3 regions of the Streptosporangium sp. NPDC048886 genome follow, and region 2 is predicted to be linked to each of the others. Evidence: riboswitches for the same ligand, from Rfam matches in the RefSeq annotation. Region 2 holds a riboswitch; each other region holds the start of a gene.
The links. A riboswitch is a leader RNA that binds a small molecule or an ion and turns the genes downstream of it on or off. The one in region 2 is predicted to bind cobalamin.
Positions count from the first base shown of each region.

Region 1: it holds a riboswitch for cobalamin, as region 2 does, so the genes downstream of both, metE (5-methyltetrahydropteroyltriglutamate--homocysteine S-methyltransferase) here and metE (5-methyltetrahydropteroyltriglutamate--homocysteine S-methyltransferase) in region 2, are expected to answer to the same signal.
Region 3: it holds a riboswitch for cobalamin, as region 2 does, so the genes downstream of both, ACZ6R6_RS16140 (ribonucleoside-diphosphate reductase subunit alpha) here and metE (5-methyltetrahydropteroyltriglutamate--homocysteine S-methyltransferase) in region 2, are expected to answer to the same signal.

Region 1 is NZ_JBVJHH010000050.1:940-8,302, forward strand. Features, by position in the region: gene metE (5-methyltetrahydropteroyltriglutamate--homocysteine S-methyltransferase) at 1-1,918, opposite strand, end outside; cobalamin riboswitch at 2,064-2,286, opposite strand; cobalamin riboswitch at 2,419-2,591, shown strand; gene ACZ6R6_RS41430 (DUF2975 domain-containing protein) at 2,981-3,472, shown strand; gene ACZ6R6_RS41435 (helix-turn-helix domain-containing protein) at 3,472-3,693, shown strand; gene ACZ6R6_RS41440 (Tn3 family transposase) at 3,829-4,086, opposite strand; gene ACZ6R6_RS41445 (hypothetical protein) at 4,245-4,643, shown strand; partial or broken gene ACZ6R6_RS41450 (Tn3 family transposase) at 4,690-5,048, opposite strand; gene ACZ6R6_RS41455 (hypothetical protein) at 5,464-5,724, shown strand; gene ACZ6R6_RS41460 (hypothetical protein) at 5,721-6,032, shown strand; gene ACZ6R6_RS41465 (hypothetical protein) at 6,229-6,582, opposite strand; gene ACZ6R6_RS41470 (TetR/AcrR family transcriptional regulator) at 6,594-7,064, opposite strand; gene ACZ6R6_RS41475 (DegT/DnrJ/EryC1/StrS family aminotransferase) at 7,127-7,363, shown strand, end outside.
Region 2 is NZ_JBVJHH010000022.1:147,782-155,144, reverse strand. Features, by position in the region: gene ACZ6R6_RS27070 (PEP/pyruvate-binding domain-containing protein) at 175-1,422, opposite strand; gene ACZ6R6_RS27065 (DNA-binding protein) at 1,483-1,878, shown strand; gene ACZ6R6_RS27060 (transcriptional regulator) at 1,875-2,510, shown strand; cobalamin riboswitch at 2,783-3,000, shown strand; gene metE (5-methyltetrahydropteroyltriglutamate--homocysteine S-methyltransferase) at 3,118-5,352, shown strand; gene ACZ6R6_RS27050 (RNA polymerase sigma-70 factor) at 6,368-7,246, opposite strand.
Region 3 is NZ_JBVJHH010000011.1:201,937-209,299, reverse strand. Features, by position in the region: gene glmS (glutamine--fructose-6-phosphate transaminase (isomerizing)) at 1-307, shown strand, start outside; gene ACZ6R6_RS16145 (Bug family tripartite tricarboxylate transporter substrate binding protein) at 412-1,440, shown strand; cobalamin riboswitch at 1,439-1,637, shown strand; gene ACZ6R6_RS16140 (ribonucleoside-diphosphate reductase subunit alpha) at 1,837-4,032, shown strand; gene ACZ6R6_RS16135 (ribonucleotide-diphosphate reductase subunit beta) at 4,058-5,053, shown strand; gene ACZ6R6_RS16130 (mechanosensitive ion channel family protein) at 5,114-6,169, shown strand; gene ACZ6R6_RS16125 (hypothetical protein) at 7,021-7,363, shown strand, end outside.

The DNA.
Region 1 (7,363 bases), on a different contig from region 2:
AGGCCTCCCCCGCCCAGGCCAGGTAGCCGACCCTGTCTGCGGCACGCAGCGGCAGGGTCTCGCGCAGGGCGGGCTCGTCGACCTGGATGACGGCGGTGCCCGCGGCCTCCAGGTCGGCGACCTCGTCACGCAGGGCCAGCGCCACCTGGCGGGCAGTCTCGGCCAGGGGCTGGTCGTCGCGGACGAAGGACCAGGCCAGCATGGTGACCGGCCCGGTGAGCATGCCCTTGACCGGGCGCGTCGTCTGGGACTGGGCATAGCGGGTCCAGCGCAGGGTCATGGGCGCGGGGCGGGAGACGTCCCCGGCCAGGATCGGCGGCCGCACGTAGCGAGTGCCGTAGGACTGGACCCAGCCGTGCTGGGTGGCCAGGTATCCGTTGAGCTGCTCGGCGAAGTACTGGACCATGTCGTTGCGTTCGGGCTCGCCGTGCACCAGGACGTCGATGCCCGCCTCCTCCTGGAAGAGGAGGACCGAGCGGATCTCGGCAGCGATCCGCTCGTCGTAGGCGGCGGCGTCGATGCGTCCCGCGCGCAGGTCGGCGCGGGCCACCCGCAGCTCGGCGGTCTGCGGGAAGGAGCCGATGGTGGTCGTCGGCAGCAGCGGCAGGCCGAGGCGGGCGCGCTGCGCGACGGCCCGCTCGGGATAGGGCTGGGAGCGGCGTGCGTCGGCCGGGGTGACCGCCGCGCTCCGGGCCCGTACGGCGGCGTCGCGGGTGAGCGCCGAGGCCGCCCGTGAGGCGAGATCGGCCCGGTTGGCAGCCAGTTGCCCAGCGATGGCGCCGGTGCCCTCGCTCAGCGCCCTGGCCAGAGTGACGATCTCGGCCGTCTTCTGCCGGGCGAAGGCGAGCCAGCGGCCGACCTGCGGATCCACCCCGCGCTCAAGGGCGGTGTCCAGCGGGACGTGCAGCAGCGAGCAGGAGGCCGCTACATCCACCCGGTCGGTCAGGCCGAGCAGGGTGGCCAGGGTGGTCAGCGACTTTTCCAGGTCGTTGATCCACACATTGCGGCCGTCCACGACGCCCGCGATCAGACGCTTGCCGACCGCCCAGCCCACATTGGCCAGGTCGTTCAGGTTCGCCGCGGCCGGGCCGGTGAAGTCCAGGCCCAGCCCCTCGATCGGCGCCTCGGCCAGGATCGGCAGCGCCTCTCCCAGCCGGTCGAAGTAACTGGCGACCAGGATCTTCGGCCGGTGGGCCAGGGAGCCGAGCTCCCGGTAGGCGCGGGCCGCGGCGTTCAGCACGGCCCGGTCGCGGTCCTGCACCAGGGCGGGCTCGTCCAGCTGTACCCACTCGGCGCCCGCCGCGCGCAGGGCGGCGAGCAGCTGCACGTAGACCGGCAGCAGCCGGTCCAGCAGGGTGATCGGGTCGAAGCCGGGGTCCACGCCGGGCGCGGGCTTGGCCAGCAGCAGGTACGTCACCGGGCCGACCAGCACGGAACGCGGGTTGTGCCCCTGTGCGAGAGCCTCGCGCAGCTCGCCGACCTGCTTGGCCGGATCGGCGGTGAAGACGGTGTCCGGCCCCAGTTCCGGCACCAGGTAGTGGTAGTTGGTGTCGAACCACTTGGTCATCTCCAGCGGAGCGACGTCCTGTGTGCCGCGTGCCATGGCGAAGTAGCCGTCCAGGGCGTCGGCCTCCACGGCGGCCCGGTGACGCTCGGGGATGGCGCCGACCATGACGGTGGTGTCCAGGACGTGGTCATACAGTGAGAAGTCGCCGGTGGGGACCTCGTGCACGCCGGAGGCGGTCAGGTGGCGCCAGTTGTCGCGGCGCAGCTGGGCCGCGGTGTCGTGCAGCTCGTCGGCGGTGACGCGGCCCGCCCAGTAGCCCTCGACCGCCTTCTTCAGCTCGCGGTCCGGTCCCTGGCGTGGATAGCCGTGGACGGTGGCCAGTGATGCGGGGGTGGCGGAAGTCTCAGCCACGAAACTCTCCTTCGCGAGTCATGGAGGACCCCGGTGCTCTCACGGGCGCGAAGGAACAGCTGACCGGCGGGCATCTTGATCCAGTGCCCGCTCGTGCCGCCGACCCGCCCTCGAGGTCACCGAAGTCACCGCGCGCGCGGGCAGTGGCAGGTCTTCGGACTCGCGGGCACGCCCGGGTTCTCACCCGGGCATCTACTGGCCGTCGCTTCCCCGGTCCGGCTGTTCGGACCCAGTGCGTTTGACGGCGGTCGTTCCCACTCACCGCTGCGGGGCAGTCCCGGAATTGGCGGGCTCGCGAGCCAAGCAGGCGAGCATTGCCGCACCGGGTTCCCTCTTACGACGCGCCTGCCTGGAGGACAGGGCGAACCGACTGCGGCTCCAGCCTAAGCGCTGTTCGGTCCCTCTCGGGCGACAGGGACTCCGCGCCGTACGGGCCGGGTGATCGTTCTGGGCCCGATGGCGGGTGCCGCTCTGGACTTACTAGGACGTCCAACTATATGTTCGTGGGCAAGGCCCGCGGTGCAGGGAAGCTGGTGTGAATCCAGCGCGGTCCCGCCACTGTGACCGGGAAGTGCGTCATCGCGACATCGACAGCCACTGGCGAAAGCCGGGAAGGCCGGATGGCGCGCGCTGATCCGGGAGTCAGGATACCGGCCGCGGGTTGATCCGTGTTGTCCACGAGGATGGAGCGAACGCGCATGGCATCGGTACGCGCTCGCGAGCCCGGAAACGTCCCCGCGTCGGAAGATCCTCCGCGCTGACGGCCCTGCTGCGTCTTGGGGTGCTGGTAAGAACCGAGTCACGCGCCCCAAACGCGCGGCATCGTCGCCGGTCAGGGGTCTGAGGAACATCGGTAGCAACGGTGCAGGAAACAACGGATATCCAGGTCGGCGGCCCGTCTTCCAGGCTCTCAATGCTCTCAATTGGGGCTCTGAGCTGGATACCCGTTGGAAATTCCCCATTGCTACCGGGGCCCCGGAGGGCTAGGCGGTCTGGCTCAGCCCTTGTTTCACCTATCGAGATTCGATAGATTTTCATCGTAACTCGATGGAAGGATGGGTCATGGGAAAGCTGGCAGTGCGTGCGCTTCGCGCCGTGCTCGTGGTGGTGCTCGCCGGCACCGTGTCCGTACAGGCATTGATGGTGTGGGTGTTGGCCAGCGGGAGCGACCCGGAGGACGGGTCGCTCCCGCTGACCCCGCTGCGCGTGATCACGATCCTGGGCATGGTGTCGGTCCAGGTCGCCCTGGTCAGCGTATGGCGGCTGGTGACGATGGTGCGGCGCGGAACCGTGTTCTCCCACGCCGCCTTCCGGTACGTGGACGCCGTGATCGGCGCGATCGTGGCGGCTGCCCTCCTGTGGTTCGCAGTCACGGCCCTCAACGCGCCGGACCAGCGGGCCGACCCGGGCGTCACCGTCATCATGGGCGGGGTCGGCCTGGCCATCCTGGGGGTCGCGCTCATCGTGCTCGTGCTGCGGATGCTGCTCGCCCAGGCCGTCGCGCGCGACATCGAAGCGGCGCAGATGCAGGCCGAGTTGGACGAGGTGATCTGATGCCGATCGTCGTCGACATCGACGTGATGCTGGCCAGACGGAAGATGTCCGTGGGCGACCTCGCGGACCGCGTAGGGATCACGCCCGCCAACCTGGCGGTACTCAAGAATGGCCGGGCTAAGGCGGTGCGCTTCGCGACGCTCGCCGCGCTCTGCGAGGTACTCAAGTGCCAGCCGGGCGACCTGCTGCGCTGGGAGGCGGAGGACGCCGCGGGCGGATGACGTGCCCCAGAGCGGGCGTGAAAACGCCTGGCACCACCGGCCTGTGGATCTCGGTCGGGATCCCGGTCACGTGCAGTCACCTGCGACGATGCCGCGCGTTTGGGGCGCGCGACTCGGTTCTTACCAGCACCCCTGTTAGCGGGCATAGCGGGACTCCGTTGCCGGTTGGCCGGCAGCGCTGGCCGGTGTCCGGGGATGGGGCACGGTGGGCAGGGCGAAGTCGAGCCGCTTGTCCATCTCCAGCCGGAACGTGCCGTACGAGTTGATGTTCGACCAGAAGAGCGCGGTCAGCCCGCGCCGGTCCTCGTCCGAGAGCTTCTTCGCCAGAACGCGCTGAAGCAGCAGGGTGTTGATGTGGACCAGGCTGGACTGGAGAAGGTGGAGCGCGAGCATCGAGGTCCTCTGCGTGCTCCTTGTCCGGGCTGGTCAGCGTGCCGTCCTTGCCGTAGTGCAGCACGGTGTTCGCCGAGTTCCAGTTCTCCACGACCTGAAGGCCACCGTATGGGCGGCGGTCGAGGTTCGAAGCCCACGCTATCCCGGCCGGGTTCACAGTGATCCCCCGGGGCAGGACCGGCTACTACGGACCCGTCGGCCCCGGCCTGACCGAGGGCGTGGACGAGGAGAAGCTGACCGCGGACACGCTGTGGGAAGCGGTGACCGGCAAGCCTGACGCCCAGACCTGGTACGAGTCCGTGCACATCACCTGCCGCAGCCCGGAGTCGGAAGCGGCCCGCAAGGAGCACTACAAGCAGATCTCCGCCCCTGCGCATGAGCGGCGGAAACAGCCGAAGACCGACCCGGCCACGGACACGCAGGTGAAGTACCTGACCACGCTCGCGGAGAAGGTCGGCACGGAGCGGTTCGACGCGGAGTTCGCCAAGGTGATCAAGGGCAGCGACATCGCCCCTCGGGCCCCCGGCAGCGGTGGGCGACGGCCGCGAAGCGGCTGACCAAGGCGAGGGCCCGCAAACTCACCACCGCCCTGGTCGGCCACGACTAGTCCGGGCCGTCCCCGTCGTCGTCCTCGTCCAGCTCTGGCGCGTCCGGGTCGCGCAGCGGGCGCAGGCGCCGACCGCCGGGGTGGAGGCGGTGAAGTTGTAGCGGCCGAGCAGGTTCAGGTTCTTGTGCTTGAGCGGGGAGAGCCGGGCGATGTCCTCCTCTCGGATCTCGTGGCCCTCCGCCTGGAGCTGGGCGACAGCGGCGTCGATGTACTTCGTGGTCCAGAGCACGATGGCGTTGAGGACCAGGCCGAGCGCGCCGAGCTGGTCCTCCATCCCGTCGCGGTACGCCTGGTGGATGGTGCCGCGCTTGCCGTGGCACACATCCCTAGCGAGCTTGTGGCGGGATTCCTGCACGGCGTCCTCCTCCCGAAGGTGGCCTCAGCCGCCAACTAGCGACGCGGCCCTGTTCGCGGAGGCGCCGAGCTGGGGTTTGCTTCTCAGCCGTGCGTTTTCTCAGAAGTCGTGACTGTCTCCGCTTCCGAGAACATGATCTTCTCGGAAGTCGGCTGACCTGCGCGGATCGGCTTACTTTGGGGCTAGGGACACGTTCGGGAGCAGGAGGCCGAATTGAAGATGGCCGCCCTAGCGCGGCTGCGCACCATGTGCTCCTCAGGGTGCTCCTCGAGGGTGAGGCCGCTCATCGGGCCTCACTGTCCTTTCGTTGGATTTACGGCCAGTACTACCGGGACCCCTGAAAATGGAATGGAGTATGAGCCCACGTATTACAAGTGGTAGCACTATTAACACACCGGCGCGGAGCATACGAACCATGGCTAAGGGAAGAACGTCCGTCAGCATCGCCCCGTGGATCCTGGAGGCGGTACGCAAGCACGCCGAGGAGCACGGGCTCAGCGTCTCCACCGTCCTGGAGCGCGGCGCCCTCCGCGAGATCGCCGCCACCCATAGCACCGCCGCCCGCGCCGCGGTGTACGGCGCCGGCGCGGTCGCCGGGCAAGAAGCCGACGATCGCATTCTCGCCGAGGACACCATGCGGGCCGTCGACGAACGCCGCACGGGCGAGGCCACGTGAGTCACCGATTCGGGGAGTTGTGGTCGGTCCAGCTCGGCGACCGCGAAGAGGTTCGGCTGATCGTCTCGGGCGACTTCTACCACACGCTGTACGGGGACAACGTGCTCACCGCACATGTCGAGCTCGCCGACATGGCGCACGCGCTGACCGCGTTCGTGATCGACGTCGGCGACGGCCAGGCCGCGATGATCGATCGGATATCCACCGTGGCGGCCGTACGGCTAAAGGGCAAGGTGGGCGATCTGCCGGAGGCTCAGCTCGCCGCGGTGCGCGGGATGATCTCCACCATCTTCGGCTGCGCGGGTTGACCGCGGCTCCCGCGGCGCCGATTACCGGTGGCGTTACGACGCCCGCGCCGAGCACGTGCACTACCTGATCCGACGCGAGGCGGAACACACTCGGGGCAAGACCGTCTGAAGGGAGCCTGCGGATCGGGACGATCCGCAGGCTCCCTTCAGGGATCTGTGACGTTCAACCGTGCTGTCGCGGCGACTTCGACTACGGCTACGCGGCCAGTGACGACTCGATCAGCGCTACGGTGGCGCGCGGGTTCTCCACGCCGATGACCAGGCGCGCGTACTGCTCGTCGGCCAGTTCGATCACCACCGCCCGGCTCGCGTCACGGATGTCCCAAAACACTCTTTCGCCATCCATGTGGAAGGTGCCCGCCGTGATAACACCGGGGATGTGCGCCCCCGGCGCGCGTATGCCCTTCGGCTCGGTGACCACACCCGGATCCGCCGTGGCGCCGCGGACGTTGGCCAGCGGAATGACCAGGCGGCTCTTCAGTGCCCAGAGCTTGTCCAGTCCTTCGATCTCCACAATGAGGGAACCTTCTTCGATGTGCACCTGTGCCATGCCTGAACTCCTTAGGAGAGGTTGCTCGCCCTGGCCCGTAGCCGAAGGCCCAACAGTTGCGCGGTGAACCGGACGGCCGCGGGCGCGTCGAGGCCAAGGGATGATGCGGCGGCGTGGTCGAGGGCAGTGATCGCGCCACCGACCTCCTTGGCCACCTCGGCATCTTCTGGCGCTCGTTCGGCCGTGGCCATCAACAGCAGATCCAGGCCCGGCGCCTCCAGCGCGCTCCGCACCGCCCTCTCCGGCTCGCCGGCCCGGGTGATCTGCTCGATCATCGGCGCGAGGTGATGCTCCAGCGACCAGCGCAGCGCGGCCAGGTAGAGGCCGCGCTTGCTACCGAACGTTTTGTAGAGACTGTTGCGGTGCACTCCCAGATGAGCGACAAGCTCGTCGATGGAGATGCCGTCGTAGGAGCGGCTGGCGAACAGCTCCGCGGCCATCTGGACCACCATGGCCTCGTCAAATCCTCGCGGTCGACCCATGGCAGGACCATATCGAGTTTAGGAACAATCAGTCAAGAACAATCATTCCTGAACTCTGTGAGCTGGCTGCGCTGGCCCGGCAGTTGAACCTGAGCCTGATCGAGGACGCCTGCCAGGCTCAGGGCAGTCGTCACCGCGGGCGGCTGGCCGGGACCTTCGGGGAGGTGGGCTGCTTCAGCCTCAAGGACGGCAAGATCTACGCCGCCGGTGAGGGCGGCTACCTTCTCACCGACAACCCGGTCATCGCCGCCCGCGCGGCGGCTTATCGCACCCACTGGGCCATCGACGCGCCCGGGATG
Region 2 (7,363 bases):
GGTGGGATCTGCTCTTGGCCCGACAGGGACCGAGGAGGCCGTGCGTGGCCGGGCGGCGCGATCATCGTCGGCGGACGGGGCCGGGTCCGTACCGTTGCGGCTGCCGGCGCTCTTGCTGCGTCGGCGGCGTGCGAGTCCGGGCAACGACTCCCGGCCAGGGACGGAAGTGATCGGTCACGCGTCTGTCGCCGTGACGGTGCCGGTGGTGCCGTCGACGGTGATGACGGTGTCGTCGTGGAGCCTGCTCGTCGCGTTCGGGACGCCGAGGACGGCGGGGATGGCGTGCTCGCGGGCGACGATCGCGGCGTGGGAGAGCACGCCTCCGGTTTCGGTGATGACGCCGGCGGCGATGCGCAGCAGCGGCGTCCAGGCGGGGTCGGTGAAGGGGCAGACGAGGATGTCGCCCGGGTGCACGCGCGCGAAGTCGCCGGGACCGCGGACGATTCTCGCGGTGCCGGTCACGGTCCCGTGGCTGCCTGGTGTCCCGGTGAGTGTGGCGGCCGGGGTGTCCGAGGCGCTGGAAGGCGCTGCCGGCGGTGGGGGTGCGGCGGTGACCGGCCGTGCTTGCAGAACCCAGGTGCGGCCGTCGGCGATCGCCCACTCGATGTCCTGCGCTCCACCGAGTGCGGCAGCAATCTCCTTGCCCAGCTCGGCGAGTTGCGTGGCGGTCGCGTCGTCGATCGCCGGTTGCTCCCGGGCACGGGCGGGCACGTCGCCGATGACGAGCCGCGTGCCGCGCCGGTCAAGGCGGGTCCGTTTGTCTGCGACGGTGCGGGTGACCGACCCGTCCTCGGCGACGCGGTAGGCGTCAGGGGTGACCATGCCCCCGACGACGCTGGGGCCGAGGCCCCAGGACGCCTCGATCTCGGTCGTGCCGTCCGGGTCCGCGGGTGTGAACATGACCCCGGACACCTCGGCGTCCAGATGGCGTTGGACGAGGACGGCCATCACAAGATCGTCGGAAGGCTGGTCGTCGCGGCCGTGGGCCCCCCGGTAGTCGATGGCACGTGGAGAGAACAGCGAGGCCCAGCAGGCGCGTACGGCATCGGCGACCTCGCTGACCCCGTGCACGGCGAGAAAGCTCTCGTGCTGACCGGCCGCCGATGTCTGAGCGGTGTCTTCGTTCGCTGCCGAGGACCTTACCGCCACGGGCGGATCGCCGAGCTCGTCGAGCGCGCGTCCCAGCGCGTCGATCACGGTGGCGTGGACCGGACGGGCCCCGATCACCTGCCGAGCCGCGTCGAGATCGTCCGACTCGCCGGCGAACCGCCCGGGGTCCAGGTCACGGACAGCCGCGAGGTAAGCGGCGAACGAGACGACGAAGCCGTCAGGGACCGGCAGACCCGCGCGGAGCAGCGTGCCGAGTGCGCCGGCCTTGCCCCCGCAGGTATCGGCGACGGCCTCCATGAGGGGTACGATCATCCATCCCTACCTTTCAACAGAATGTTGACGACGCTCCGTCGATTGTGGATCATGAGTTGCATGCCACGCAAGCAGGACATCGCTCACGCCATGCACGCCGACCACGCCCAGGCCCACCGTGAGCAGGACGCGCGTGAGCGTCTTCTGCGCCTGGGCGCGGACGCGCTCGACGCCCGTCCGTGGCGGCCCCCGCCCGTCCCGCCGTCGGCGGTCGACCTCGCGCAGTTCGCCGTCTGGCGCTGCGCCGACCTGGACCGGGAGGACATCCTGAGCGCGCTCGCTCTCCTGCCCGCCGCGCGCGCCGAGGTCGAAGGGCTCGAAACCGCCCTGCTGTTCACGGCCCGGAGCGCAGGACTGACCTGGGCGCAGATGGCGCACGCGATGGGATTCAACTCCCCGCAGGCGTGCCAGCAGCACTACACCCGCCTGGCGGCACGACAGGACGCCGACTCGTGACGCGGGACTCCTCGCCCGGCCTCCTGGTCCTGCACGCCGTGCGTGTCACCGGCTTCGCGGACACCCCGGTGATCGCTCGTCGCTACGGGCTCGACGCGGCCGAGACGGAAGAGGTGCTGCGCGACGCCGAGGCACGGGGATGGGTTGAGCACACCGCTTTCGCCGGCACCGGAGGCTGGTCGTTGACAGGATCGGGCCGAGCCGAGAACGAGCGCCGGCTCGCGGCCGAGCTCGCACGCGTCGGCGGTGCCGACGAGGTCCGTGACGTCTACCGCGAGTTCCTCCCGCTGAACGCTCTCCTGCTACGAGCCTGCACCGACTGGCAACTCCGGCCCACCGCCGGCGACCGGCTCGCCCTCAACGACCACTCCGATCCCGCCTGGGACGCCAGAGTCCTCTACGAGCTCGCCGGCATCGGCCGCGCACTCCCGCCACTCGCGGACCGGCTCGGGGACGTTCTCGCGCGGTTCCGCGGATACGACACGCGATTCACCACAGCCCTGGCGCGCGCCCAGGCCGGGGAGGGCGCCTGGGTCGACCGCACCGACGTCGACTCCTGCCATCGTGTCTGGTTCGAGCTCCACGAAGACCTCATCGCCACGCTCGGCCTCGACCGGCACGCCGAACCCTGACCCCACGCTCCGCCGTCCCGCATCCACGATGGCCCTCTGGTGCGCCCGCCAGGTGCACCACCGGCCACCTGCCGGGTGCACCACCGGCCACCTCACTCCGTAGGCGGGTCACCGAGCCGGCCCCGGTCGGCCCGCCGGCCCTCCTCCCACGCCCCGGGCGGTCTCGGGCGGGCCTGCACGGCACCGCGCACCGCCTTGGACCCCTTCGCCGTACGGGCGCCGGGTGGCATCCCGGGGCACGGCGAAGGTATCCGGTCACCACGCCGGCTGGCTAGAATCCCGCTGTGGATGGTTCGTCCGCGCCCGGCCGGGTGCGGACGTCGTAAGAGGGAACCCGGTGGAAATCCGGGGCTGCCCCGCAGCGGTGAGTGGGAACGACCGCCGTCATACGCACTGGGCCTGTGGTCTGGGAAGCGACGGCCAGTAGGTCACGCCTGATCCAGGTGTGGTGCCCGCGAGTCCGAAGACCTGCCTCCGCCCGTGCGCCGACCGGTGCACGGTGGTCCGCGGCCCCGTGGGAGGGCCTGGGACGCGCCCGCGGGACCTTCCTGCCGTGCGCCTCTTCCTCCTGCCCGGCCGCATCCTGGCAATAGCGAGGGAAGCTGCCATGACAACGACGATCCTCGGGTATCCGCGCGTCGGCGCGCACCGAGAGCTCAAATTCGTCACCGAGGAATACTGGGCCGGCCGGGTCGGCGCAGCGGAACTGCAGTCCACGGCCTCGACGCTGCGACGGGCGGTGTGGACCGAGCTGCGGGACGCCGGCCTGGGGACGATCCCGTCGAACACCTTCTCCCTCTACGACCACGTGCTGGACACCAGCGTCATGGTCGACGCGGTCCCTGACCGGTACCGGACGCTGTCCGGTCTGGAGCGGTACTTCGCGATGGCGCGCGGCGCCGCGGACATCCCGGCGTTGGAGATGACCAAGTGGTTCGACACCAACTACCACTACATCGTCCCCGAACTCGCGCTGGACGCCCGTTTCCGGCTCGCCGACGGCGCGCGAGCGAAGCCCGTGGCCGAGTACCTCGAAGCCAGGGCCCTGGGGATCGAGACCCGGCCGGTGCTGGTCGGCCCACTGACCTACCTTCTGCTGGCCAAGGCCGCGCCGGGCTCGCCTGAGGGGTTCGTGCCGCTGGATCTTCTGGACGCCCTGGTGGAGGTCTACGCCGAGCTGCTGGAACGGCTCGCGGGAGCCGGCGCGCAGTGGGTGCAGCTGGATGAGCCCGTACTGGCCGGGGATCTCGGCGCGCGGGAGGTCGAAGCACTCGAGCGGGCCTACGGCCGCCTGGGCGGGCTGGCCAGCCGCCCGAGGATCCTGCTGGCCACCTACTTCGGCACCGTCGCGACCGAGGCGTTGAAGGTGGTGGCCTCCAGTGCGGTCGAGGCGATCGGGCTGGACTTCGTCTCCCGTCCAGACACCCTGGACGTGGTGGCCTCGGTCGGCGGGCTGCCCCACAAGACCGTCGTCGCCGGCGTGATCGATGGCAGGAACGTGTGGCGGGCGGATCCGACGCGGGCGAAGTCGACCTACGCGGTGCTGCTCGGGCTGGCCGGACAGGTGCAGCTGAGCACGTCCTGCTCGCTGCTGCACGTGCCCGTCGACCTCGACAGCGAGTCGTCTCTGGAGCCGGCGGTCCGGGCGCGGCTGGCGTTCGCGCGTCAGAAGGTCGCCGAACTGGTGGCACTCGACGCCGAGGTCTGCTCCGATGCCCCGCAGGCGGCGCCGGTCCCCGCCGCGGGTGTCGACGCCGAGGTCCGGGCCAGGCTGGAGGTTCTCGGCGACACCCGGCGGGCCGATCGCAGGACCCGCTTCGCGGCTCAGCGGGCGGAGCTCGGCCTGCCCGACCTGGCCACGACCACGATCGGATCGTTCCCGCAGACCGCCCGGATCCGCAGGACCCGCGCCGACCACAAGGCCGGCCGGATCGGCGACGCCGCCTACACCGAGGCGATGCGCGCCGAGATCGGGCAGGTGATCCGGCTTCAGGAGGACCTCGGCCTGGACGTTCTCGTGCACGGCGAGCCCGAGCGCAACGACATGGTCCAGTACTTCGCCGAACAGCTGTCCGGCTACGCGGCCACAGACCACGGCTGGGTCCAGTCCTACGGGACACGCTGTGTCCGCCCCCCGATCCTGCACGGCGACGTCTCCCGCCCCGAGCCGATGACGGTGAAGTGGACGGCCTATGCGCAGTCCCTGACGGCCAAGCCGGTGAAGGGCATGCTGACCGGCCCGGTGACGATGCTCGCCTGGTCCTTCGTCCGCGACGACCAGCCGCTGCCGGAGACCGCACGCCAGGTCGCCCTGGCCCTCCGCGACGAGATCGCCGACCTGGAGGCGGCCGGGATCGGCATCATCCAGGTGGACGAGCCCGCGCTGCGGGAGCTCCTGCCGCTGCGCAGGGCTGACCAGGAGGCATACCTCGCCTGGGCGGTGGCGGCCTTCCGGCTCGCCACCTCGGGGGCGGCGGTCTCCACCCAGATCCACACGCACATGTGCTATTCGGAGTTCGGTGAGATCATCACCGCGATCGCCGACCTCGACGCCGACGTCACCAGCGTCGAGGCGGCCCGTTCGAGCATGGAGCTGGTCGCCGACCTGCGCGAGGCCGGATACGCCAACGGGATCGGGCCCGGCGTGTACGACATTCACTCGCCACGGGTCCCGACGGTGGGGGAGATGGAGGCCAACCTGCGCCGCGCCCTGAAGGCCGTCTCGGCTGACCGGCTCTGGGTCAACCCCGACTGCGGCCTGAAGACCCGTGGTTACGCCGAGACCGAGGCGGCCCTGGCCAACATGGTCGCGGCCGCGCGGAACGTCCGGGCCGCCGGCTGACCCGCCGGCGGCCGCCCCTTTCAGCGGGGCGGCCGCGGTGTCGGCGCCTCGGACCCCGGCGCCGTCTCCACCGCGGCGGCCGTCGACCTGTACGTCGACGGCCGCGTTCCGGTGGAGATGGTGGCCGCAGCGGCGGTAGAGGTCGGCCCACTCCTCCCGGGTGAGCTGCCGTCCGCTCGCCACGACCTCCGCCAGTTCCTCGAAGTAGGCCTCGCGCGGGGCGCCGGGGGCGAACAGGACCAGCATCGAGGCGGGCCCCTCCCGATTGTTGAACCCGTGGATCCCGCCCGGCGGGACGGAGAGCAAGTCGCCCGGCGCGGCGTTCACCAAGCGTTCGCCGTCGTAGAGCCCGACCGTGCCGGACAGGACGAGAACGACTCCGACATCGTCCTGTGGAAGTGCGCGCCCAGGCCGCTGGACTCCCTTCCCGTGTCCCGTCGGTAGAGCCCGTACTGCCCGCCGGTGGACTCGCCCGTGGCCAGGTAGTGCACGTTCGTTCGCCCACCGATCACCAGGTCAGGCGCGGAGCCGTCCTTCCGCGATCTGCCGCCGACCTCACCCTCGTCCCCGTGGAAGACACGACATGCCGACCTCCTCGTCACTTGCTCCTACCGGCTGCCGGGCCGCGTGTGCGCGACACTGACAGCGTTCTCGCCGTGGCCATGAAGCCCACCTCCCGAGCGGGCGTCGGACCCGTCAGGACTGCCGGAGCGCCGCTTCAACCGGCTCAAGCAGTTCCGCGCCCTGACCACCCGCTGCCTCAAACGCTACATCGCCCGCGAGCTCTACAAGATCATCATGGCGCCCTGCTGTACTTGACATCCATAGGGGCGTCAAGACCGCCGGTTCCTACACCGCCGTGATCACCGTCGCATCCATGCTGCTCCGGCTGTAACCCACGCCTTTGAAACAGGCCCCATGCGTAGGCGGCGCCCACGTCGTCATCCCGGTCACCGGGGCGAGGCGTGGGCGGTTCGGCCTGCTGGAGTGTCAACGCGTCGGCAGGGGCCCAGGCTCAGCGGCTCACCGTGGTCTCCCGCTCCATATACGACAGCTTCTCGGGATTGCGCAGGGCGTAGAGCCCGGTGATGAGGCCGTCGTCGATACGTACCGTCATGACGGTGTCGATGCCGCCGTCGAGCCGGACGATCAGTGCCGGGTGGCCGTTGACCTGTACCGGCTGTAGCGACGCCGCGGGAGTGATCCTGCCCAGCACGTGGGCCACCTGGCCGGCCCCCACGACGGGCGCCAGCGCGGCCTGTTTGACTCCGCCGCCGTCGGCCAGCAGGACGACGTCCGGGGCGAGCATGTCGAGCAGGCTTTGCAGGTCGCCCGTCTCGATCGCCCGTTGGAACGCCTCGAGCGCGTCGCGGGTCTGGGCCGGGGAAACGGCCCCGCGTGGTCGGCGCGCGGCGACGTGTGCCCGTGCCCGGTGGGCGATCTGGCGGACCGTGGCCGGGCTCTTGTCGACGGCTTCGGCGATCTCGTCGTAGGCCAGGTCGAACACCTCGCGCAGCACGAACACCGCCCGCTCGGTCGGCGTGAGCGTCTCCAGCACCAGCATCATCGCCATCGAGACGCTGTCGGCCAGCTCGACGTCCTCGGCCACGTCGGGCGTGGTGAGCAGTGGCTCGGGCAGCCAGGGGCCGACGTAGGACTCCTTGCGCCGGCCGAGGGTACGCAGCCGGCCCAACGCCTGCCGGGTGGTGATCCGGACCAGGTAGGCGCGCTGGTCCCGCACGGTGCTCAGGTCGACGCCCGCCCACCGCAGCCAGCTGTCCTGCAGGACGTCCTCGGCGTCGGCGGCCGAGCCGAGCATCTCATAGGCAACGGTGAACAACAGGTTGCGGTGGGCGACGAACGCCTCGGTGGCCGGGTCCACCACAGAGTCCACAGCCGAATCCGCAGCGGACTCCACCGCGGAGTCCGTGGCGGAGTTTTCAGCGGAGTCGGTGCGGTCGCTCCAGGCGAGCGGCCCGGCTGTGTCCGTCGGTCTCTCGCTGCGCCCGTT
Region 3 (7,363 bases), on a different contig from region 2:
GCCGCTGGCCCTGATCGGCCCGGAGATGCCGACCGTGGCGATCGTCCCCGACGACGAGCTGCTGGACAAGAACCTCACCACGCTCGGCGAGATCCGCGCGCGCGGCGGCCGGGTGCTCATGGTCGGTCACCGTACGGCCGACCCCAAGCTGGCCGACGACTGCGTCGTGGTGCCCAGGAACGAGACGGAGCTGGACCCGATCCTGCTGTCGATCCCGCTCCAGCTCCTGGCCTACCACGCGGCCGTGGCGCTGGAGCGGGATGTGGACAAGCCTCGCAACCTGGCCAAGAGCGTCACGGTGGAGTGAACCCCCTCGGAACTGCCTGATGGCAGTAAGGCCCCCCAATGTGTGACACAAAGTGACGTGTCTGTAACCTGAAGTATTGGGGGGTCTGGAGGGAAGGGGCGCTTATGTACCGTAGGCGGTTCTTCGCGCTCGCCCTGGGGGTCATGGTCGCCGGCGGCTGCGGCAGGGCGGCGGACCGCCGCCTGCCGCTGGCGGGACGGCTGACCGTCATCGCGCCCGCCGCCCGCGGGCAGGGCTGGGACCGGGCCGCCCGCGCGCTGGCCGCGGTACTGACCGACGACGGGCTGGCGCGGAAGGTCGAGGTGGGCAACTATCCGGGCAGCCTGGGCGCCGCCGCGCTGGGGGCCTTCGCCGCCGCCCACGACCCGTTCGCGCACGAGGGCAGGCTGCTGCTCACCGGGATGCCGATGGTGGCCGGGGCGGAGATCGCCAACACCGCCTCCGTGGTGGAGTCCACCACCCCCCTGGCCCGCCTGGTCGGCGACTGGGCGGCCCTGGTCGTCCCGGAGAACTCCCGCCTGCGCACCTTCGAGGACCTCGCCGCGGTGCTCCGCCGCGACCCGGCCGGGCTGACGGTGGGCGGCCGGATGGAGGGCGGCTCCGACCACGTGCTCTACGGCATGATCGGCAAGTGCCTGGGGGTGGACACCCGGCTGCTGGACTACGCCGGCTACTCCAGCGGGGCCGAGGGCGTGCACGCCCTCCACGACGGCAGGGTGGCCGCGCTGCTGGGCTCCGCCCGCTCCTTCGTGCCCGAGATCGCCGAGGGCCGGCTGCGGCCGCTGGTGGTCTCCTCCGCCGAGCGGATCGACGGGATCGACGCCCCGACGCTGATGGAGCTGGACGTCCGGCTGGAGTACACCGACTGGTGCGGCGTGCTCGGCCCCCGCGGCATGAGCTCCGACGACAGGGACGTGGCCGTCGCCCTGTGCGACCGCGTCGACGCCTCGTCCCGCTGGCGGGCGATCTGCGCGGCCAACGGCTGGAACCGGGTCTATCTGAGCGGGGACGACTTCCGCCAGTGGCTCGTCACGGAGACGCGCCGGACCCGGGAAGTGCTCGACGAGCTCGGACTGCTGAGCACCATCGGCACAAGCTGTTGGGGTAGTTGCGTCCGGCAGCACTACATGTAGGATCCTGCTCGTTGCTGGTTCGCCCCTCTGGGGTGAGGCAAGAGGGAACCCGGTGAGATTCCGGGACTGCCCCGCAGCGGTGAACGGGAACGAAAGCCGTCATGGAGCACTGGGCGCACCTGCCCGGGAAGCGACGGCCGGTAGGCATGTGCCAGACGCCCGTGAGTCCGAAGACCTGCCGGCGACGTGTGGAGAGGGAGCCGAGCCGGGCACCGAGGGACGCGTGGAGCGGCCCGGAGCGTGCCGGGTGAGGCGGACCCGACCACGGAGATCGTTCAGGGCCTCGAGGGAGGGCCCACGCGATGAGGCGGTCCGGCGTGCCCGGGGCCGTTCTCTGGCGCGTGCGCCCTTCCGGCGAGAGCCGTACGGGGAATTCGAGCGCGCGAGGGGTAGCACGTGACACAGACCTTGGTCGACGTCGCCAAGGAGACCGGCAACGGCCCGGTCGACCGCCGGCTGGCCATCGAGGAGGCCGCCGCCCGGGTGATCGCCGACCCGGAGAACTCCAAGATCGCCGCCGGGCTGCTGGCGGAGCTGATCGCCGAGGAGGCCGCCGGGCACAGCGTCCGGACCTTCTCCGAGTCCGTCGCCGCGACCCACGCGGCCGGGCTGATCCAGGACGGGCTGGCCGCCTTCGTGGCCTCCAACGCCGTGGCGCTGGACGCGCTGGTGGACGGGGCGGCCGACGGCCGGTTCGAATACTTCGGGCTGCGCACGGTCTACGACCGCTACCTGCTGCGCCACCCGCAGACCCGCAAGGTCCTGGAGCGCCCGCAGCACTTCTTCCTCCGGGTGGCCTGCGGCCTGTCGGAGACGGTGGAGGAGGCCGCCGAGCTCTACGCGCTCATGTCCACCCTGTCCTACCTGCCGAGCTCGCCCACCCTGTTCAACTCCGGCTCGCGCAGGCCCCAGCTGTCGTCCTGCTTCCTGCTCGACTCGCCCCGGGACGAGCTGGAGGCGATCTACGAGCGCTACGGGCAGGTCGCGCGGCTGTCGAAGTACGCCGGCGGGATCGGCATCTCCTGGACCCGGGTCCGTTCGCGGGGCTCGCTGATCCGGGGCACCAACGGCCACTCCAACGGCATCGTGCCGTGGCTGCGCACGCTGGACTCCAGCGTCGCCGCGGTCAACCAGGGCGGCCGCCGCAAGGGCGCGGCCTGCGTCTACCTGGAGACCTGGCACGCCGACATCGAGGAGTTCCTCGAACTGCGCGACAACACCGGCGAGGAGGCCCGCCGCACGCACAACCTGAACCTGGCCAACTGGATCCCCGACGAGTTCATGCGCCGGGTCGAGGCCGACGGTGTGTGGTCGCTGTTCGACCCCAAGGAGGTCCCGCACCTCACCGACCTGTACGGCGCCGCCTTCGACGAGGCCTACCGGGCCGCCGAGGCCGAGGGCCGCTCCGTCAAGCAGATCCCGGCCCGCTCCCTGTACGGCCGGATGATGCGCACCCTCGCCCAGACCGGCAACGGCTGGATGACCTTCAAGGACGCCGCCAACCGGACCTCCAACCAGACGGCCCGCCCCGAGAACGTCATCCACCTGTCGAACCTCTGCACCGAGATCCTGGAGGTCACCAACGACGCCGAGACGGCCGTCTGCAACCTGGGCTCGATCAACCTCGCCGCCCACCTGGACGGCCAGGACGTCGACTGGCCACGGCTGCGCCGGACCGTCCGCACCGCCGTGCGGTTCCTGGACCGGACCATCGACCTGGGCTTCTACCCGACCCCGGAGGCCGAGGCGGCCAACCGGAAGTGGCGGCCGATCGGTCTGGGCGTGATGGGCCTGGCGGATGTGTTCTTCGCGCTGCGGCTGCCGTTCGACTCCCCGCAGGCGCTGGAGCTGTCCACCCGCATCTCCGAGGAGATCGCGCTGGCCGCCTACGGCACCTCCGCGGACCTGGCCGTCGAGCGGGGCCGCCACCCCTCCTACGACGAGACCAGGGCCGCCGGCGGCGTGCTCCACCCCGACCACTACGGGGCCGGCGGCTCGCCGGAGTGGACGCGCCTCAGGGAGCGGATCGCCGAGACCGGCCTCCGCAACTCGTTGATGATCGCGATCGCGCCCACGGCCACCATCGCCTCCATCGCCGGCTGCTACGAGTGCATCGAGCCCCAGGTCTCCAACGTCTTCAAGCGCGAGACCCTGTCGGGAGAGTTCCTCCAGGTCAACCGCTATCTGGTCCGTGACCTGCAGGCCCGGGGCCGGTGGACCCCGCAGATCCGGGACGCGATCAAGCGGGCCGACGGCTCCGTCCAGGACGTCCCCGGCATGCCCGAAGACCTCAAGGCGCTCTACCGGACCGCCTGGGAGCTGCCGCAGAAGGCGCTGATCGACCTGGCCGCGGCGCGCACGCCGTACATCGACCAGTCGCAGTCGCTGAACCTGTTCATGGCCACGCCGACCATCGGCAAGCTCTCCTCGATGTACGCCTACGCGTGGAAGTCCGGCCTCAAGACCACCTACTACCTGCGCTCCCGGCCGGCGACCCGGATCGCGCAGACCACCGTGGCCCAGGTCGCGCCCGACCCGGAGGCCGTCGCGTGCTCGCTGGAGAACCCCGAGTACTGCGAAGCCTGCCAGTAGCCACCTCCCCGAAAGGCACTTGCTGATGCTGCTCGACCCTGGCATGGACCTCACCCTGCGGCCCATGCGCTACCCGGAGTTCTACGAGCGCTACCGGGCCGCGATCCGCAACACCTGGACCGTCGAGGAGGTGGACCTCAACTCCGACCTGGCGGACCTGGCGAAGATGACGCCGGAGGAGCGCCACCTGATCAACCGCCTCGTCGCGTTCTTCGCCACCGGCGACTCGATCGTGGCCAACAACCTGGTGCTCAACCTCTACCAGCACGTCAACGCGCCCGAGGCGCGCCTGTATCTCAGCAGGCAGCTCTTCGAGGAGGCGGTGCACGTCCAGTTCTACCTGACCCTGCTGGACACCTACCTGCCCGACCACGACGAGCGGGTCAAGGCCTTCGCCGCGGTCGAGCACATCCCCTCGATCCGGGACAAGGCCGAGTTCTGCTTCCGGTGGATCGACTCGCTCGGCGGGCTCAACAGACTGGAGTCGCAGGACGACCGGCGGGCGTTCCTGCTCAATCTGATCTGCTTCGCCGCGTGCATCGAGGGGCTGTTCTTCTACGGCGCCTTCGCCTACGTCTACTGGTTCCGCTCCAGGGGCCTGCTGAGCGGCCTGGCCACCGGGACGAACTGGGTCTTCCGCGACGAGTCCATGCACATGGAGTTCGCCTTCAGCGTGGTGGACACCGTGCGGGCCGAGGAGCCGGAGCTGTTCGACGACAAGCTCGGCGCGCAGGTCACCCAGATGATCGAGGAGGCGGTGGAGGCCGAGCTCGCCTTCGCGGCCGACCTGTGCGGCGACGGTCTGTCCGGGATGGGCGTGGACCAGATGCGGCAGTACCTGGAGTACGTGGCCGACCAGCGCCTGGTCCGGCTCCGGCTCCCCGTCCGGTACGGCACCGCCAACCCGTTCGCGTTCATGGAGTTGCAGGACGTGCAGGAGTTGGCCAACTTCTTCGAACGGCGTGTCTCTGCCTATCAGGTAGCCGTTGAGGGGAATGTGACTTTCGACGAGGCGTTCTGATTACACGATGGATCCCCGGGCACGCCGTCTGGTAACGGACGACAAGGGGGGACGCCGTCAGTGTCCAGATGGATCATCCTGCTCGGTTCCATGCTGGCCGCCGCCGCGTGTGTGGAGATGGTGCGGCGGGCACTGAGATGGAGGTTGATCGGGGAGAAGTGGGTTCTCGCCGCTCCGCTCGTGCGCCGCTGCACCTGGCCCGGGTTCGCCACGGCGGTCGTGGTGACCGCCAACACGCTCTACCGGCCGAGCATGGCCGAGGGGCAGGTCGGCGGAGTGATCGACCAGCTGCTCAGCCTGGCCATGATCGGATGCGTCACCTGGCTGGTCATCCAGGCCGCCTACGCGGTCACCGACGTGGTCCTGGAGCGCCTGGTCGTCGTCCAGGGCGAGCGCAACCGGCGGGCCCGCCGGATCCGCACCCAGATCACCCTGGTCCGCCGGGTGGCCACGGCGGTGGTGGTCGTGCTGGCGATGGGCGCGATGCTCTTCACCTTCCCGCAGGTGCGCGCGCTCGGCGCCGGACTGCTGGCCTCGGCCGGCATCGCCGGCGTGGTCGTCGGCGTCGCGGCCCAGTCCACCCTGGGCAACCTGCTCGCCGGGCTGCAACTGGCCTTCAGCGACGCGCTCCGGCTGGACGACGTCGTCGTGGTCGAGGACGAGTGGGGCCGGATCGAGGAGCTCACCCTCACCTACGTGGTGCTGCGTCTGTGGGACGAGCGCAGGCTGGTGCTGCCGGTCTCCTACTTCACGACCAACCCGTTCGAGAACTGGACCCGGCACGGCAGCCGGGTGATCGGCGCGGTGATCCTCCGTCTGGACTGGTCGGTCCCGGTGGAGGAGCTGCGCGCCGAGCTCTACCGCGCCCTGCGCGAGCACCCGCTCTGGGACCAGAAGGACTGGGTCCTCCAGGTCGTCGACACCCTCCCCGGCGGGCTGCTGGAGCTGCGCGCCCTGATGAGCGCCGCCGACTCGCCCAGCGCCTGGGACCTCAAGTGCGACATCCGCGAGCACATGGTGAAGTTCGTCCGGGAGAAATACCCCGAGTCGATGCCCCGCTTCCGGGTGGTGGAGCAGCGCGAGCCGCTGTCCGGACTCGGGCTGGGGGAGCACTGAGGCCGTACATCCCCAGCCGGGAGTGGAAGACCGTCGCCTGAGGGGTCCGCTGGTAACGCCGCGGGAAACAGCGGATACGCGGGTCAGCGGCCCGTCGTCCAGGTGGTGTTCGAAGGCCCTCCGAGGGCTCCGACCCGCGTATCCGTCGGAAATCTCACCCGTACCGCCGGGACTCCTTGTCCTCGGCAGAGGTCTGCTCCGCGATCGGGCCGGCAGGCGCGGCCGCGGAGCGCGGGGCGGTGAGGGATTGCGGGTCCGAGGTCGGCCTGGGATCGAAGGTCGTCTCCGGCGCGGGGGTCGCGGTGGGTCGAGGGGTGGGGCAGGTGTTCGGGGTGGGTGTGGGTGAGGGGACGGGCGTCGGGGCGGGTGAGGGGCACGCGGTGGGGGTCGCGGTGGGTCGAGGGGTGGGGCAGGTGTTCGGGGTGGGGGTGGGTGAGGGGACGGGCGTCGGGGCGGGTGAGGGGCACGCGGTGGGGGTCGCGGTGGGTCGAGGGGTGGGGGTCGGGCACGCGCTCGGGGTTGGCGAAGGGACGGGCGTCGGAACGGGTGAGGGGCACACGGTCGGGACCGCCTGCGCGGGACCGGCCAAGCCCAATGGGCCGACCAGGACGGTCAGGGCCGCGGTCAGCGCGAGCACCACCGCAGACCAAGTGATCTTCTTGGTGTTCATGGCCCTCGATTCTGATGGGCCGCGACAGGCCTGGCGTCACCCGCGCGGGTAAGCGGCCGTGATCTACGTGATGACACGGCGCGGCCGGCACGCCGTCCGGAACGGTCGTATTCACCTGACAGTGCGCAACATCTCCGAGGCTCCGCGCGTCAAAGTGGCTATGAACTCACGTACCGGACGCATGAGCAGCCTGAGGGCCCGCCGATTCCGAGCCTGGGTGAGCACCGCCGCCCTCGCCACCTCACTGGCGACGGTCCAGGGCGCAGGCGTCGCCGACGCGGCCGCCGCGGACAGTACGGCGGCACGGGCCACCGCCACCGCGGGGAAGACCGGTCAGGCCGCCGGCCGGTTGGACCGGGTCGACTGGGCGGCCGTGGTGGAGCCGGCGCTGAACTGTCCTGAGCCGGGGCCGGATGCCACCTGGTACGTCGTGCGCGCCCGCGTCGCGGCCGTCGGCGACCTCACCCGTGACCGGCGGCGCGAGACCGTCGTCGTGTCGTCGTGCCCGAGCCCGACGTCGAGCA